2 regions of the Microbacterium sp. NPDC058062 genome follow, and region 2 is predicted to be linked to the other one. Evidence: predicted binding sites of a transcription regulator. Region 2 holds the regulator's gene; the other holds the start of a gene.
What was found. Region 2 encodes LexA, which represses DNA repair genes until DNA is damaged. Its sites were predicted from a motif close to TCGAACANNTGTTCGA; they were not measured.
Positions count from the first base shown of each region.

Region 1: the regulator LexA is predicted to act here: its motif matches at 3,212-3,227, upstream of ACFVSU_RS06130 (DUF222 domain-containing protein).

Region 1 is NZ_JBHVSC010000002.1:296,615-304,852, reverse strand. Features, by position in the region: gene ACFVSU_RS06145 (type III PLP-dependent enzyme) at 1-605, shown strand, start outside; gene upp (uracil phosphoribosyltransferase) at 624-1,256, opposite strand; gene tadA (tRNA adenosine(34) deaminase TadA) at 1,356-1,787, shown strand; gene ACFVSU_RS06130 (DUF222 domain-containing protein) at 1,867-3,201, opposite strand; gene ACFVSU_RS06125 (DUF2306 domain-containing protein) at 3,409-4,134, shown strand; gene ACFVSU_RS06120 (hypothetical protein) at 4,234-4,440, shown strand; gene ACFVSU_RS06115 (hypothetical protein) at 4,508-5,755, opposite strand; gene ACFVSU_RS06110 (hypothetical protein) at 5,901-6,251, shown strand; gene ACFVSU_RS06105 (EthD family reductase) at 6,453-6,767, shown strand; gene ACFVSU_RS06100 (LLM class F420-dependent oxidoreductase) at 6,771-7,697, opposite strand; gene ACFVSU_RS06095 (cation diffusion facilitator family transporter) at 7,723-8,238, opposite strand, start outside.
Region 2 is NZ_JBHVSC010000006.1:287,372-295,609, reverse strand. Features, by position in the region: gene ACFVSU_RS19615 (DUF1844 domain-containing protein) at 1-208, shown strand, start outside; gene ACFVSU_RS19610 (pyridoxal phosphate-dependent decarboxylase family protein) at 237-1,631, opposite strand; gene ACFVSU_RS19605 (SseB family protein) at 1,692-2,483, opposite strand; gene priA (bifunctional 1-(5-phosphoribosyl)-5-((5-phosphoribosylamino)methylideneamino)imidazole-4-carboxamide isomerase/phosphoribosylanthranilate isomerase PriA) at 2,467-3,213, opposite strand; gene hisH (imidazole glycerol phosphate synthase subunit HisH) at 3,286-3,957, opposite strand; gene hisB (imidazoleglycerol-phosphate dehydratase HisB) at 3,954-4,562, opposite strand; gene ACFVSU_RS19585 (histidinol-phosphate transaminase) at 4,559-5,653, opposite strand; gene ACFVSU_RS19580 (LysM peptidoglycan-binding domain-containing protein) at 5,712-6,122, opposite strand; gene lexA (transcriptional repressor LexA) at 6,386-7,066, shown strand; gene ACFVSU_RS19570 (hypothetical protein) at 7,136-8,238, shown strand, end outside.

The DNA.
Region 1 (8,238 bases), on a different contig from region 2:
AGCTCATGGGCATCCTCGAGCGGCGCCTCAACGTGCAGTTCGACACCCTCGACATCGGCGGCGGCTTCCCGGCGTCGTACGACTCCGAGTCGGCGGCCATCGAAGACGTCGCCGCAGTGCTCCGCCCGGTGCTGGAGCCGCACGCGCGGCGGCTCGACATCATCGCCGAGCCCGGCCGGGTGATGGTGGCCGATGCGATGACCCTGGTCACGAGCGTCGTGGGCATCGCCGAGCGCGGTGATGGTCGCTGGTACTACCTGGACGACGGGCTCTACGGCTCGTACTCGAACGTGCTCACCGAGGACGTGCACCCGCTCGTGTTCGCCGAGCGAGACCTCACCGGCAGGCGAGATGCGGCGAACCATCGCTGGGCGACCCTCGGGGGCCCGACCTGCGATTCGTCGGACGTGATCGCGCGCGAGGTGCTGCTGCCCGACCTGGCGGTCGGCGACCTGCTGGTGAGTCCGACGATGGGTGCGTACACGACGGTCACCGCGACGCGATTCAACGGTCGCCCGTTCACACCGGTCGCCGTGGTCGGTCGCGGTGCGACGACCGCCGAGGTCGCCGTGGCGTCGGACGTGCGCCGCGTGCCGATCGTGTGATCGAACGGATGCCGCGGGTCAGACCGTGCCGTACAGCCGGTCGCCGGCGTCGCCGAGCCCGGGCACGATGTAGCCCTTCTCGTTGAGACGCTCGTCGAGCGCACCCAGCACGAGGGTGACGTCGCGGCCGGCGACCTGCTTCTCGATCGCCGCGACGCCCTCGGGGGCGCCCAGGATGCAGATCGCGGTGACGTCCTGCGCGCCGCGGTTGAACAGGAACTCGATGGCCGCGCCCAGCGAGCCGCCGGTGGCGAGCATCGGGTCGAGCACGAAGCACTGGCGGTCGCTCAGGTCGTCGGGCAGACGCTCGGCGTAGGTGGACGGCTCGAGCGTCTCGTGGTCGCGCACCATGCCGAGGAAGCCGACCTCGGCGGTCGGGATGAGCTTGACCATGCCTTCGAGCATGCCCAGGCCGGCACGGAGGATCGGCACGACGAGGGGGCGCGGCTCGTCGATGCGGACGCCGGTCGTCGTCGTCACCGGCGTCTGGATCTCGATCGGCGCGACGCGGACGTTGCGGGTCGCCTCGTAGGCGAGCAGTGTCACGAGTTCCTCGGTGAGCTGGCGGAACACCGGCGACGGGGTGCGCTGGTCGCGCAGCACCGTGAGCTTGTGGGTGATGAGGGGGTGGTCGGCGACGTGCAGGCGCATAGAGACAGGTTAGTGCGTCGCGGTGCCCGAACCCGGGGCGAGTTCTTCGCGGGCGGCTACGCTCGTGCTGTGCTTCCCGCCCCCACCGACCTCGCCGCGATGGACCGCGCGCTCGCGCTCGCCGAGGCCGCAGGTGAAGCGGGGGACGTTCCCGTAGGGGCGGTGGTGACGGATGCCGCGGGCACGGTGATCGGCGAGGGCCGCAACCTCCGCGAGGTCGAGCACGATCCGACCGCGCACGCAGAGGTCGTGGCTCTTCGCGCGGCGGCAGCGGCGCGCGGCAACTGGAACCTCGAGGGGTGCACGCTCGTCGTGACCCTCGAGCCCTGTGTGATGTGCGCGGGCGCCGTGCTCCAGTCGCGCATCTCGCGGCTCGTCTTCGGCGCCTGGGACGAGAAGGCCGGCGCCGCGGGCTCGGTGTACGACGTCGTGCGCGACCGGCGCCTGCCCTATCGGGCAGAGGTCGTCGCGGGCGTGCGCGAGGACGCAGCATCCGCTCTCCTGCGCAGCTTCTTCGACGCGCGCCGCTGATACGGGGGACAGCCCCGCGGGTTTACTCGAGCCACGGTGATGTTCACGGCGCGTCGGCTGTCAGTCGGGCGCGTCGTCGTCAGAACGGAGCCTCGGCGGTCAGCCGCTCTTCGAGATCGGGACGTGGCGACGGTCGCACCGTGAAGGTCGGGACCTTTCGTTCGGGGCGCACGACGTAGCGGCGTCCGGTGGGAGACGTCCAGGCCACCGCTCCGCCGGAGCCTTCGATCTGCCGGACCTGCCAGTCGGTGTTGTCTTTGACGAGGTGATGCCCTTTGCAGAACGGCAGGGTGTTGTCGAGGCAGGTCTCGCCGTCGTCGGCCCACCGGATCTGGTGGTCGATCTCGCATCGGGAGGCGGGCATCGAGCAGCCCGGGCCCATACATCGGTCGGCGCGCCATCTGACAAGCCGCTTCAAGGGTGCGGGCGGTGGATAGCTGTCGCGGCCGACGGAGAGCACCATTCCGGTCTCGGGGTGGGTGAGCACCCGCATCCACCGGCTGTCGCCGCCGCAGAGTTCGCGCGCCTTCGACAGTGGGATCGGGCCGACGCCTTCCACCACCGGCGGGTCGCCGGCGACGGCGTACTCGTCGTCGAGCAGGGCGAGCACCGGGACGGTGACGACGATCTGCGCGCGGACGCCGGACGCCGCCGCAGGCAGGTGGTCGCTAGCGCCGTCGACGAGCAGGTCGGTCGCGACGTCGGCGCGCAGCTGGTCGAGGGTGCGGGTCTCGCCGTCGACGCGTGCGATCGCCTTCGCCATCTGGGTGAGACGGCCGTGGATCGCGTGGATCTCGACCTCGGGCGCGAAGATCCACAGCCCGGCCATGCCATCCTGCCCCCGCTCGACGACGATCCGCCGCGCTCGGATCGCGTGCTGGTGCCGCTCCTCCAGGGTCGTCGCCTGGGCGGTCTCGATCAGAGTGCGCAGCGCCCGCCTGAACGTGCCCACCGGTTCCGATTCGGCCAGCGGAACCGCGCGTTCGAGCAGCCTCTCCCGCAGCTCCGGCGGCGCCTCGTCGAGAAGATCGGCGATGATCTCGGCGTGCTTCTCAGTGATGCGCCCCGCGCCGAGGGCGTCGAGTGCGGGCCGGTAGCGCCGCACCAAGGCTTCGGCCTGAACGATCAGTCGGCCGGCGGCGTACTCGGTGACGCGCATCGCGGACGCCAGCTCAAGCCGGATCGACCGCTCCACGATGTCGCGCACTCCATCGCCCCGGCCGGTCGCCTCACGCAGCAATTCGCGCCGCATCGAGTCGATCCGCGTCAGCCGCTCGGCGGCGAAGACCGACATCATCGTCGCGGTCTCCACCACCAGATCCACTGCATCCGGGATCGGCGGGATGCGGTCCTCCGCGGTCTCGATTGCCCACACGCCGGCCTCGTTCTCGGGTGGAGGAGGCATCGGCGACATAGACTCAGCATAGAACAAATATTCGAATCTTACAATCATCACATTCGAGAACCGCACGGTCCGAACGCCGTGTCTCTCAGAAGCTCGCGACCGCGCCCCGACTCCTGCGCGAAGACGCTGCTCGCCGCTGATACGGGGGACAGCCCCGTGGGTTCGGGGGGACAGCACCCTGCTGGGCCGCTCGGCTGCGGGCCTAGCGTGACGGCCATGACCCGCCTCATCGAACCCGTCCGGACCGCGCCCGCCGTCGCACGGCCGGGAGGTGTCCGCTCCCGCATCGGCTGGACGTTCGTCCTGCTGACGGCGCTCGCGATCGTCGCGTACTCCGCCGTGCCGTACTTCACCGCGTCGCTGGCCGACCTCGCCGGGCAGGACGTAGGGCTCGCCCCGACCTACGCCGCCGTGCACCCGTTCGTCCAGGGAGCCCTCTACGTCCACATCGTCGGCGGGGCGACGGCGCTCGTCACCGGTCCGCTGCAGTTCTGGCGTGGCCTGCGCACCCGCGCCCCCCGCGTGCACCGCTGGATCGGTCGCGTGTACCTGGTCGCGGTGGGGATCGGCGCGGTCGGCGGCCTCATCATCGCGCCTTCGAGCCCCGCCGGCTATGTCGGGTTCTTCGGATTCGGCGCGCTCGCGGTGCTGTGGCTCATCACGGGTTGGCGGGCGTACCGTGCGATCCGCCGCCGCGACGTGCCCAGCCACCAGGCCTGGATGATCCGCAACTACGCGCTGACCTACTCCGGCGTCATGCTGCGCATCTGGCTGCCGCTGCTGCTGATGGCGCCGCTCGTGCTCGGGCAGCCGTGGGAACTCGACTCCGCCTTTACGAACGCCTACGCCGCGGTGCCGTTCCTCTGCTGGCTCCCGAACCTCGTCTTCGCCGAGTGGCTCATCCGCCGTCGCGGCCTGCCGTCGTACCGCCTGCCGGTCTGACGTCCGACGGGGCCAAACCCCTGAATCTGCGCCGGATCACGACGGCTGCCGGATGGCAACCCCCTCTCCATCCCTTCGCCGCCGTCGGAGGCTCGATGCATGAGCCACCACCCTGACGACATCAAGCAGCCTCTCGATCACCTGCCGCCCCAGGAAGAGCGGGACAAGGCGGTCGAGATCGAGGAGCCGAACTATCCGGGCGTCGACGGGTCAGCCGACTTCGGCTCCGTCAGCCCGGAGACCGCCGCCGAGCCGGAGCGGCCGGGGCGGCATGGCCTCGACAAGCCGCCGAGGAGCGGCGCCTGACGACGCCGTCCCAGACCATCCGCCGGAGGCCGTCTCCGCGCAGGGACTCGTGGGGATCGAAGAGCGCTCAGCCTTCACGGCGTCGCGTCACAGCCCACACGACGAGTCCGGCCGTGGCGCCGACCGCGATGCCGCCGAGGATCCCGAGGGTCCACCCCTGATCCACGGGTCGGTCCTCGACCGCCCATTCGCGGATCAGGTCCCGTGCGAGGTCGGCGGAGCCGATGGATGCCGCGGTGAACCCCGACTCGTACGTCGAGAAAGTCTGCGCGGCGCCCGTGTCGGCGTCGACCCATTGGAACTCGGCGCTGTTGTCTTCGGAGTAGGTCTGCAGCACGACGGTGTCGTCGTCGCGCCAGCCCAGGGCCGTCGCGTACTCGACGCCCGCGAGCGCGAGCATCGTCGTCGTGCCGGCCGGAAGTGCGGAGATCTGCAGCGTGGCGGAGCTGGTCAGCGTCCTGCCCGTGGGCTTCTCCACCCACACGGGCTCGTGGACGAGCGTCACCAGTCGGGTGCCGTCCGGTGACCACGCGTCGTCACCGAACGCCTGCCCCGTCAGTTCCGCGGGGAGTTCATGGATGCTGTGCCCCGCGGCATCCATCATCACGGCGCCCTGCGACGTCTGGGCGACGACGCGAGATCCATCGGGAGCCAGTGCCGCGGATGTCACTCCCTCCAGCGGGTACTCGAGCAGGTCGCCGCTCGACAGCTCGAGCAAGGCGAGTGTGCCGCTGAAGGCCGGGTCGGTGTACCGGCTCATCTCACCGTCGCCCAGCAGCACGAGGACGTGGTCGCCGTCGGAGGCGATGCTCAACGGGACGGCGCTGCGTCCGGCACCGATCGACACCTCTCGGTCGGTGCCGTCCACGAGGGAACGGACGAGGACGGAGCCGTGACCGTTCGCACCGGCGATCACCGCGAACGTGCCGTCGGCTGACAGCACCATGGCTGCGGGGTCGCCCTGGTCGGTCGGCACCGAGCGCTGCTCGGCGGCACCGAGGCGCCGGTATGTGCTGCCGTCGACGCCGAGTGCCACCGCCTGCGGGAAGTCCATGAACTCGACGCCGATGCCGTTCTGGTAGATCATCGTCGCCGGCATGCCGAGGTCGCCGTGCGAGACGAACCACGAGTAGGTGGCGACCTCCGCGGGAAACACGGGTGAGCTCGAAGGCGGCGGGGTCCGGGAGGCGATCAGCGCGGGAACGGCGACCGCAGCGAACCCGACCGCACCTGCGATCAGCGCAGGCAGGAGCGGCTTCCGCTTCTTCGGCCGCGGGGCGGCCGGTGGATCGGCCGCGACCGTCACCGTGGTCATCGCACCTCCTGCCTGCAAGCTAGCGGTGATGAGCCGTCGGCGGAACGACCGGCAAGTGAACGGCGAATTTCACCCTGGGTCGGGTGACCGGCGGGGCCTCCAGACGTGGTCGACACCGTTCAGAGTGCGCCGCTAGTGTTCCCGTGTGGACGAGGCGACGTCGCGAGATCGGCTGACGACAGCCGCGTCCGTCGCCCTCGTGTCGGCAACCGGCGCCGTGCTCGCATTGTGGGTCTACCACTCGCTCTGGGTGCAGAATTCCGGGACGCCGGCCGCACTGGACGCGCACGAGAACGCCGCCGTGTTCGCGTGGCTCGTCGGCTGGCTGCTGCTGATCGGTGTGGCGGGTGCGGCCGTCGTGCTGCTCGTGGGCGTGATCGGGCGGATCCGCGCCCGCAGGCTGCCCCTGATCGACATCGTCGCGCTCGGAGCCACGGCGGCTCTCACCACCGGGGCGATCTCACTGGCTCCGCTCTGGGCCACGACCTCGGGCTGAGCGTGGGCAGGCGGACGAGAACCACGAGCCGGGGTGCCGTTCGTCGATCTGAGCGCGACGCGAAGGCGTGCGCGGGGACGAGCCCCTCTGGCGCCCGCGTCGACCTGGGGCCACAATCGGCGGTTACGGGGCACAACTCACCGGGCGGTGCCGGACCCGATTGCGAGATCCTGCACCCTCACGAGGCAGGGGGTAATCACCGTGACCTATCGCATCAATGTCGGATACCGGCACCCGGCTGATCCGGCGGCCTTCGACGAGTACTACCGGAACACTCACATGCCCATCGCCGCTCGCATCCCCGGGCTGGTACGACTCAGCGCGGGTCGCACCGACTCGCTCGACGGGACCCCTCCGGAGTTCTACGTGATGGGCGAACTCCTCTTCGAGTCCAGGGACTCGGCGATGGCGGCCCTCGGCTCGCCGGAAGGGCAGGCCGCCGCAGCCGACATCGCCCGCTTCGCCGACGGGGGTTTCGTGATGCTCTTCAGCCCCGAGGAATGGGCCCTGCCCTGAACGTCATCGGGGGAGGTGGGGGAGCACCTCGCCGAGGTACTCGACGTGTGAGACGTCCTGCAGGTCCATGACCTGGAAGTAGACGCGCTGCGCGCCGATCGCCACGAGCCGCTCGACCTTCGCGACGATCTCGTCGCGGGTGCCGACGATGTTCACGTCGCCGCGCAGCTCGTCGACGGTGCGCCCGAGGTTCTCGGCACGCCGGTCGAGTTCGGACACGGATGCCCCGGCCAGCGTCGGCAGCGCCACCGAGAGTTTGAGCGAATCGGGGTCGCGACCGATGCGCTCGCACGCGGCGCGCACACCGGCGAACTTCTCCGCCGACTCCGCCTCGGACCGGAAGCCGATGTTGAACTCGGTCGCGAACCGCGCCGCGAGCTCGGGGGTGCGCTTGGGCCCGCCGCCACCCACGATGACGGGAACCCGGGACTGCACCGGCTTCGGCAGGGCCGGGGCATCCACCAGTCGGTAGTGCTCACCCGCGAAGCTGTAGGTCTCGTTGACCGGGGTCGACCACAGGCCGGTCACGATCGCGAGCTGCTCCTCGAGGAGCCCGAACCGCTTGGCCGGGAACGGGATGCCGTAGGCCTCGTGCTCGCGGCCGAACCACCCCGTGCCGAGGCCGAGCTCGGCACGGCCGCCCGACATCGCGTCGACCTGAGCCACCTGGATCGCCAGCAGCCCCGGAACGCGGTACGTCACCGACGACACGAGCGTGCCGAGGCGGATGCGGGAGGTCTCGCGGGCGAGTCCCGCCAGCGTGGTCCACGCGTCGGTGGGACCGGGAAGCCCGTCGCCGTCGCCCATGTGCAGGTAGTGGTCGGAGCGGAAGAAGCCGTCGAAGCCGAGACGCTCGGCCGCCTGCGCGAAGGCGAGCTGGTCGTCGTAGCTCGCGCCCTGCTGGGGCTCGGTGAAGATGCAGTATTCCATGGCGGTCGCTGAGCCTGTCGAGCAGTCAGTCGGCCGACTTGATGACGAACTCCGACGTGGGCGGCGTCGCGTCGTCGCCGGGCCGGTAGACGTCGGGCTCGAAGTAGATGATGCGCGCCGCCGGCACTGCCGCACGCACGCGCGCCTCGACGCGGTCGATGTCGGACGCGACGTGCACGAGCGGCGCATCCGATGCGAAGCCGAGCTTCGCCGCGACGAGCAGCTCGTCGGGACCGAGGTAGAGCGTCTTGATGTGGATGATCTTCTCGACTTCGGGGCCGTCGTTGATGGCGTCGACGATGCGGTCGTGGTCCGCATCCGTCGCGCCCTCGCCGACGAGGAGGCTCTTCGTCTCGATGCCGAGCGTGATGGCCACGAGGATCAGCAGCGTGCCGATCATGAGCGTGCCGATCGCGTCGAACACCGAGTTGTGCGTGATCACCGTCAGGCCGACGCCGAACAGTGCGAACACGAGGCCGGTGAGCGCCGCGATGTCTTCGAGCAGCACGACCGGGAGCTCGGGAGCCTTGGCGTGCCGCAC
Region 2 (8,238 bases):
GACGCAGACCGACCTCGACGAGGCCCGCAAGCTCATCAACGCCCTCGCAGGGCTCATCACCGCCGGCGCGCCCGAGATCAGCGACATGCACGCCCGCTCGCTCCGCGACGGCCTGCGCTCGGTGCAGCTCGCCTTCCGCGAGGCCTCGGTCATCCCCGACCCGATCGGCAGGGGCCCCGGCGAGAAGTGGACCGGCCCGGTCACCTGACCCGGTGACACTCCCCGGCTCCTGGGGCTCAGTCCTCGAGCCCCAGAGCCGCCGCGCCGCGCGCGACCGCGTCGACGGTGCGGCGGACCGCCTCCGCATCGGTGCCGTGGTTGCTCACCGAGAACCGCACCACCGCGCGTCCGTGCCAGGTCGAGGATGAGGCCCACACCGTCCCCTCGGCGCGCAGCCACTCCCCCAGCGCCGCGGTCGACGCATCATCCCTCGCGGCGAGGCACACCTGCGTGAACACGACGTCGTTGAGCACCTCGAGCCCGGGAATCGCCCGGAATCCGGCCGCGAGGGCGGTTGCAGCATCCGTCAGCCCGTCCACCAGCTGGGCGACTCCCTGACGGCCGAGCGACCGCAGCGCGGCCCAGACCGGAACCCCGCGCGCCCGGCGCGACATCTCGGTGACGTGGTCGTAGGGGTCGGCGACGCCGGCCGTCTCGGGGAGATAGGCCGCGTGCGCGCCGAGGGCCGCGGTCATCGCCGCCTCGTCGCGGACGATCGCGACCCCGCAGTCGTAGGGGACGTTGAGCGTCTTGTGGGCGTCCGTCGCCCACGAATCCGCGTGCGCGACACCCTCGACCAGGTGCCGCGATCGCGGGCTCGCGGCGGCCCATAGTCCGAATGCACCGTCGACGTGCACCCACGCGCCCGCCAGATGCGCCACTTCCACGGCCGCGACGAAGTCGTCGAAGGCGCCGGAGTGCACGTCGCCCGCCTGCAGGGCGACGATCGCGGGGTCGTCGCCGTGCTCGTGCAGCGCCCGCGCCAGTCCGTCGACGTCGATCCGGCCCTGCGCGTCCGCGCCCACTGTTCGGGGAGCACCGAGGCCCGACATGCGTCCCGCCAGGACGACCGAGGTGTGTACGGCGTCGCCCGCGAAGAAGCGGACGGGCGGCAGATCATGCAGTCCGGCGGAGGGGTCGCCCCCACGTTCGCGGACGAGGGCGTCGCGGGCGGCGATCAGACAGGCCAGGTTCGCGCCCGTGGCGCCGGTCGAGGAGCCGACTCCGCTGTCGGGCGGCAGCCCGAGGACGTCGAGGAGCCATCGTCCGGCGGTCTCCTCCACGGCAGCCGTCGCCCCGGCGACCTGACGTGGCCCCGTGTTCTGGTCCCAGGCCGACACGAGCCAGTCCGCCGCGAGTGCCGCCGGATAGGTGCCACCGGTCACAAGGCCGTAGAAGCGTGAAGAGCCCATCGCCATGAGACCCGGTTCCGCGGCAGCCACGAGCTCCGCCACGACGGAGGTCGCGTCGCTGGGCTCATCGGGCAATTCGGCTGCGAAGCGATCGCGGACCGCATCGGCATCGAGCTCAGGGCGGATCGGGCGCTCGTCGAGCGAATCGAGCCACGCCATCGCGTGGCGGTGCGCCGTGTGCAGCGCCCGCCCGTAGTCACTGCTCGCCCCGTGCTCCATCCGCCACCTCCGCGGAGCCGATCATCCACTGGCCGGCCGGGGGCCGCAAGGGCTCGTCCGTCAGGCGCGGACGAGCTTGACCGTCAGGGAGTCGACCAGGACGGCGATGCGGTCGTCGGCCGCCCACCGCTTGGCGAGGCGTGCGAGCACCGCGTCGAGCTCGGCCTTCTCGAGCCCGTCCATCAGGTGCAGGCGGACCACCAGCTCGGGGCCGCGCAGTCGCGCATCGGGGTCGCCGGGCTCGACGGCGAGGTCGATGACGGACAGCTCACCGCCGATGCTCTCGTGGAGCCCCGCCACGACTTCGGGCGACAGGAAGCTCGGCTCCCACGGGATCCCCTGGCCGATCGCCCACACGGCGGGACGCCGGATGACGAACTCGGTCTCGGACGCCGGGTCGACCACGATGAGGTCGGTGTCGTCGGCCGCAGCAGACAGGGCGGTGCGGACGCCGTCGGCCGGAACCGGCCGGGCCGCGGCATCCCATCGCCTCATGGCATCGACCGACGTGAACACGGGCAGCACGCGACGGCCGTCGGGAGCGGCCACCGTGACGATGGAGAGCTCCTGCGTCTTGTCGACCTCGAGGCCGTGCGCCCCGATGCCGTGGTCGCCCTTCTCGGCGACGAGCGGGATCAGCAGGCGCGCCGCCCGGTAGGCGTCGACGACCTCACGCTCACCGCCCGTTCCCGCGCGGAACGCGGTGAGCGCGGCGAGCAGCGCCGGATCGGCCGAGCCGTCGTCGGAGGAGTGCGGGTTCGCCTGGAAGCTGCGACCCTCCCACGGCACGCCGGCGGAGTCGCCGCCGTGCGCGTGGCCGTGGTGGCCGTGGGGGTCAGTGTCCGGCGACATCCAGCGCCTCGGCGAGCGTGAAGGCTCCGGCATACAGCGCCTTGCCCACGATCGCGCCCTCGACGCCGAGCGGGACGAGGTCGCGCAGTGCCGCGATGTCGTCGAGGCTCGACACGCCGCCCGAGGCGACGATCGGCTTCGGGGTGCGCGTGGTCAGCTCGCGCAGGAGATCGAGGTTCGGGCCCTTGAGGGTGCCGTCCTTCGTGACGTCGGTGACGACGTAGCGGCTGCAGCCGGCCGCTTCGAGGCGGTCGAGCACCGTCCACAGGTCGCCGCCCTCGCGCGTCCAGCCGCGCGCGGCGAGCGTCGTGCCGCGCACGTCCAGGCCCACGGCGATCGCGTCGCCGTAGCGGCCGATGACATCAGCGGCCCACTCGGGGTTCTCGAGCGCCGCGGTGCCGAGGTTGATGCGCGACGCGCCGCTCTCGAGTGCCGCCTCGAGCGTGCGGTCATCGCGGATGCCGCCCGAGAGCTCGACCTGCACGCCGCGGACCTGCTTGATGACCTTGCGGAGCACGCCGGCGTTGCTGCCACGACCGAACGCGGCGTCGAGGTCGACGAGGTGGATCCACTCGGCACCCTGCCGCGCGAAGTCGAGGGCTGCGTCGACGGGGTCGCCGTAGCTGGTCTCGGTGCCGGCCTCGCCCTGCGTCAGGCGGACGGCCTTGCCGTCGGCGACATCGACGGCGGGCAGGAGGACGAGCTTGGGTGTGGACGCGAAATCGTTCATGGATCCTGACTCAGACGTGGGGAAGCTGTGGGGCGGATCACGGAAGCACGCGCTCCCGCAGACGGCACGGTCTCAGAGGGTAGCCCCGCCGAGGCCGTCGATCCAATTCGTGAGAAGACGGATGCCGGCATCCCCGGACTTCTCCGGGTGGAACTGCGTGGCCGACAGCGGCCCGTTCTCGACCGCGGCGAGGAACGGCGTGCCGTACTCGCACCACGTCAGGACGGGCTCGGGGAACGGCGGCTGGACGTCGAGCAGCCACTTCTGCGCACCGAACGAGTGGACGAAGTAGAACCGCTCGTGCTCGATGCCCCGGAAGAGGCGCGAGCCCTCGCCCGGCTCGACGGTGTTCCAGCCCATGTGGGGCAGCACGGGGGCGTCGAGCTCGGTCACGACGCCCGGCCACTCCCCCATGCCCTCGGTGTCGACACCGCGCTCCACGCCGCGCTCGAAGAAGATCTGCATGCCGACGCACACGCCGAGCACCGGGCGGCCGCCGGCGAGCCGGCGTTCGATGAGCTCGTCGCCGCGGCTCGCGCGCAGCGCCTCGGCCACCGCGCGGAACGCGCCGACACCGGGCACGAAGAGCCCGTCGGCGTCCATGATCAGACCGCGATCGGAGGTCAGCCGCGCGTCGGCACCCGCCGCGATCAAGGCCTTGACCGCGGAGTGGACATTGCCCGAACCGTAGTCGAGGACGGCGACGAGCGGCTTCTCCCGCTCGGCGGGAGCGCTTTCGGTCACAGGGCGCCCTTCGTGCTCGGGATGCCCTCGACGAGCGGGTCCAGCGCCTTCGCCTGGCGGAACGCGCGGGCGAACGCCTTGTACTCCGCCTCGGCGATGTGGTGCGGGTCGCGCCCCGACAGCACGCGGACGTGCACGGTCAGTGCCGCGTTGAAAGAGACGGCCTCGAAGGTGTGTCGCACGAGCGAACCGGTGAAGTGGCCGCCGATGAGGTGGTGCTCGAAGCCGGCCGGCTCGCCGGTGTGCACCAGGTAGGGGCGGCCGCTGATGTCGACCACGGCCTGCGCGAGCGCCTCGTCGAGCGGCACCAGAGCGTCGCCGTAGCGCGAGATGCCCGACTTGTCGCCGAGGGCCTCGCGGATCGCCTGGCCGAGCACGATCGAGATGTCTTCGACGGTGTGGTGGGCGTCGATGTCGGTGTCACCCGACGCCCGCACCGTCAGGTCGGTGAGCGAGTGCTTCGCGAACGCGGTCAGGAGGTGGTCGAAGAACGGCACCGTGGTGTCGATGCGGCTGCGGCCGGTGCCGTCGAGATCGAGCTCCAGCTCGACCGTCGACTCACTCGTCGCCCGGCGCAGCGAGGCGGTACGTGGTGCGGCGCTCATGCCGCCGATCCTACCGAGGCGAGGGCGTCGAGGAATGCGGTGGTCTCGTCCGCGGTGCCCGCGGTGACCCGCAGGTGCGACGGGATGCCGACGTCGCGGATGAGCACGCCCTCGTCGTACAGGGCCTGCCAGGTGGCCGCCGGATCGGCCACGCCGCCGAACAGCACGAAGTTCGTCCAGGACTCGTGGGGCGTGTAGCCGAGCGCCTCGACCGTGGCCGAGATGCGGTCGCGCTGGGCGACGATCTCGTCGACCATGCCCAGCATGACCGGAGCATGACGCAGCGCTGCGGAAGCCGCCGCCTGAGTCAGCGCACTGAGGTGGTAGGGCAGACGCACGAGCCGCAGTGCGTCGATGAGGGCGGGATCGGCGGCCAGGTAGCCGACGCGCGCACCGGCGAACGCGAACGCCTTGCTCATGGTGCGCGAGACGACGAGTCGTTCGCGCCCGGGCAGCAGCGTCAGCGCGGAGCGCTCATCGTGCGGGGCGAACTCGAAGTACGCCTCGTCGACGATGACGATCCCGTCGGCGGCCTCGTACACGGCCTCCACGACGTCGAGACCGAGGGGCGTGCCGGTCGGGTTGTTCGGCGAGCAGAGGAAGACCACGTCGGGCGAGGCGTCGGCGATCTGGGATGCCGCGTCTTCGGCGTCGATCGTGAAGTCGGCCGATCGGGTGCCCGAGATCCATTCGGCGCCGGTGCCGCGCGTGAGCAGCGGGTACATCGAGTACGTCGGAGTGAAGCCGAAGGCGGTGCGACCCGGCCCCGCGAAGGCCTGCAGGATGTGCTGCAGCACCTCGTTCGAGCCGTTCGCGGCCCAGATCTGGTCGCGGGTGAGGCCGTGACCGAGATAGTCGGCGAAGCCCTCGCGCAGGGCGGTGAACTCGCGGTCGGGGTAGCGGTTGACGTCGCGCAGAGCGAGTGCGATCGAGTCGAGGATGTCGTCTGCGACCTCGGCCGGAACCGGATGCGTGTTCTCGTTGACGTTCAGGGCGACCGGAAGCGGTGCCTGCGGGGCGCCGTAGGGCTTCTGCCCCCGGAGGTCGGCGCGTAAGGGGAGATCTTCGAGACGTGCACTCACCCATCCCATGGTAGGCCCGCCCATCGGGCCCCTCTCGCCGCGTGACGTCGCGCGACGCGCCGCGCGATCAGTGGTCGTACGCCGCGGGGATCGCGAGGCGCTGGCCCGCCTGGACGAGGACGGTGTCGAGGGCGTTCAGCCGCACGAGCTCGTCGACCACGTCGCGCGGGTCGCGGTCGGGGGCGACCTCTTCGGCGATCGTCCACAGCGATTCGCCGGGCGCGACGGTGACGGTCGTGAACGAGCCGGCGGGAGCGCCCGAGTCGCGCGAGGCGAGCGCCGCGCCGCCGCCGAGCACCGCGACGCTCAGGGCGATCACGGCCGGAAGCGCGGCCAGCACGGCGAGCACACGACGACCGCGCACCGTCAACCGCAGACGCGTTGATCGCCCGGCCACGGCACGCGTGGCGCGCTGGGCTGCGGCACCGGCGGCGCGGGCCGGCGACGGAATGGACGTCGTGAAGTCGATCGCGGTCATGCTCGTCTCCTCCTGATGGGGAGAGATTCGCATTCTCCACTCGGCCGGGAGTGAAGAATGCGAACCTCTCTTCCGAAGCTATCTTCGAGTCTGTACGATGTCAATACCGGATTCCGACGTCGATCTCTCGAACGCGACACGCGGCGAGGTTGCCACCTCATCGCCTGGGATCCGGATACGGTTTCGATACGAGAACCCCACCACGGGCCTCCGACATTCGAAGAAACAGCGCTCGGCGGCCGAGCGCAGGACGGAGCCGGAAGATGAGCGACGCGGCCGGGCGAGAGAAGCCCCAGACCCGCCGGCGCAAGAGCCTGAGCGAGAAGCAGCTCGCGATCCTCGAGGTGATCCAGCGCTCGATCGCCCGCCACGGCTACCCGCCCAGCATGCGCGAGATCGGCGATGCGGTCGGCCTCAAGTCGCTGTCGAGCGTCACGCACCAGCTCAACCAGCTCGAGCTGAGCGGTTACCTGCGGCGCGACGCGGGCAAGACCCGCGCCATGGAGGTCCTCATCGACCTGCCCGGGACCGCCACCGAGAGCCCCGCCGACGCCGCTCCGTCGGTCGGCGACGCCGCGCTCGTGCCGCTGGTCGGCCGCATCGCCGCGGGCGTCCCCATCACGGCCGAGCAGCAGGTGGAGGAGATCTTCCCCCTCCCGCGCCAGCTCGTCGGCAAGGGCGACCTGTTCATGCTCAAGGTCTCCGGGGAGTCGATGATCGACGCCGCGATCTGCGACGGCGACTGGGTCGTGGTGCGATCGCAGGCCACCGCCGACAACGGCGACATCGTCGCCGCGATGCTCGACGGCGAGGCGACCGTGAAGACGTTCCGCCAGCGCGACGGCCACACCTGGCTCCTCCCCCGCAACTCGGCGTTCGAGCCGATCCTGGGCGACGACGCCAGCGTGCTCGGCAAGGTCGTCGCGGTGCTGCGCGCGGTCTGACGCCATTTCGCACGAATCGCGCGACGCCAGAGGTGGTGGGCAGTACGCGCGACGCGCTATAAGGGTGGAATGACCGCCGTCACGCCCTCGCCAGACGTTCCCGACCTCCAGGCCCGCCTGGACGCGCTCGAGGCCGAGAACGCCCTCCTCAGAGCGGGCGCCGCGCCCGCGCCGGCCACCGGCAGGGCGGCGAATCGCCCGGCAGGCAGCGGCTGGCGCGCGTTCTTCTCCGCGCTGTGCATCGTGATCGCGTCGATCCTCGTCCCGATCTCGATCGTCACCGCGTGGGCGCGGCTGGAGCTCGTCGACGAGGCCGCGTTCGTGCAGACGCTGGCTCCGCTCGCCGACGACCCCGCCGTGCAGCAGATGATCATCGACGAGACCGTCGAGGCCGTGCAAGCCCAGGTCGATTTCGAGGAGCTGACGGCCAACGTCTTCGACGGCATCGATCAGCTCGGGCTGCCGCCCCGCGCATCACAGGCCCTCAAGCTGCTGCAGGCACCGGCCGCGGAGGGACTCCAGAACCTCCTCACGCAGACCGTCACCCGCGTCGTCGAATCGGACGCCTTCGCCGATACATGGACGGCGACCACCCGCGCCGCCCACCGCGCCCTGACCGCCGCGGCGACGTCCGACGGCGGCGGCATCGTGGTGATGAACGACCAGGGCCTCGGCATCCAGCTCGGCGCGATCGTCGAGCGCGTCAAGCAGAACCTCATCGATCGCGGCGTCGGCATCGCGCAGCTGATCCCTGCCGTCGACAAGGTCATCATCATCGGCACCGGCGACACGCTCGTGACGATCCGCACCACGTACGCCCTCGCCACGGCGCTGGGCTGGTGGCTGCCGATCATCACGATCGGGCTCTTCGTGCTCGGCATCCTCATCGCGCGCCGCCGGAGCACGGCGGTGCTCGGCTCGGGCATCGGATTCGCGCTCGGCGGCGGTGCCCTGGCGATCGCGTTCGCCGTCGGCTACCCGGTCATCGGACAGACGGCGGCACAGCTCGGTCTCTCGGTCACAGCGCTCGACGTCGTCTACCAGAGCCTCGTCGGCGCGATGCAGCAGACCGCGTCCATCGCCGTGCTGCTCGGCGTCGTCATCGCGATCCTGGGCTGGTTCGCCGGCCGTTGGACGCCGGCCGTGCGCTCACGCCAGGCCGTTGCGAGCCT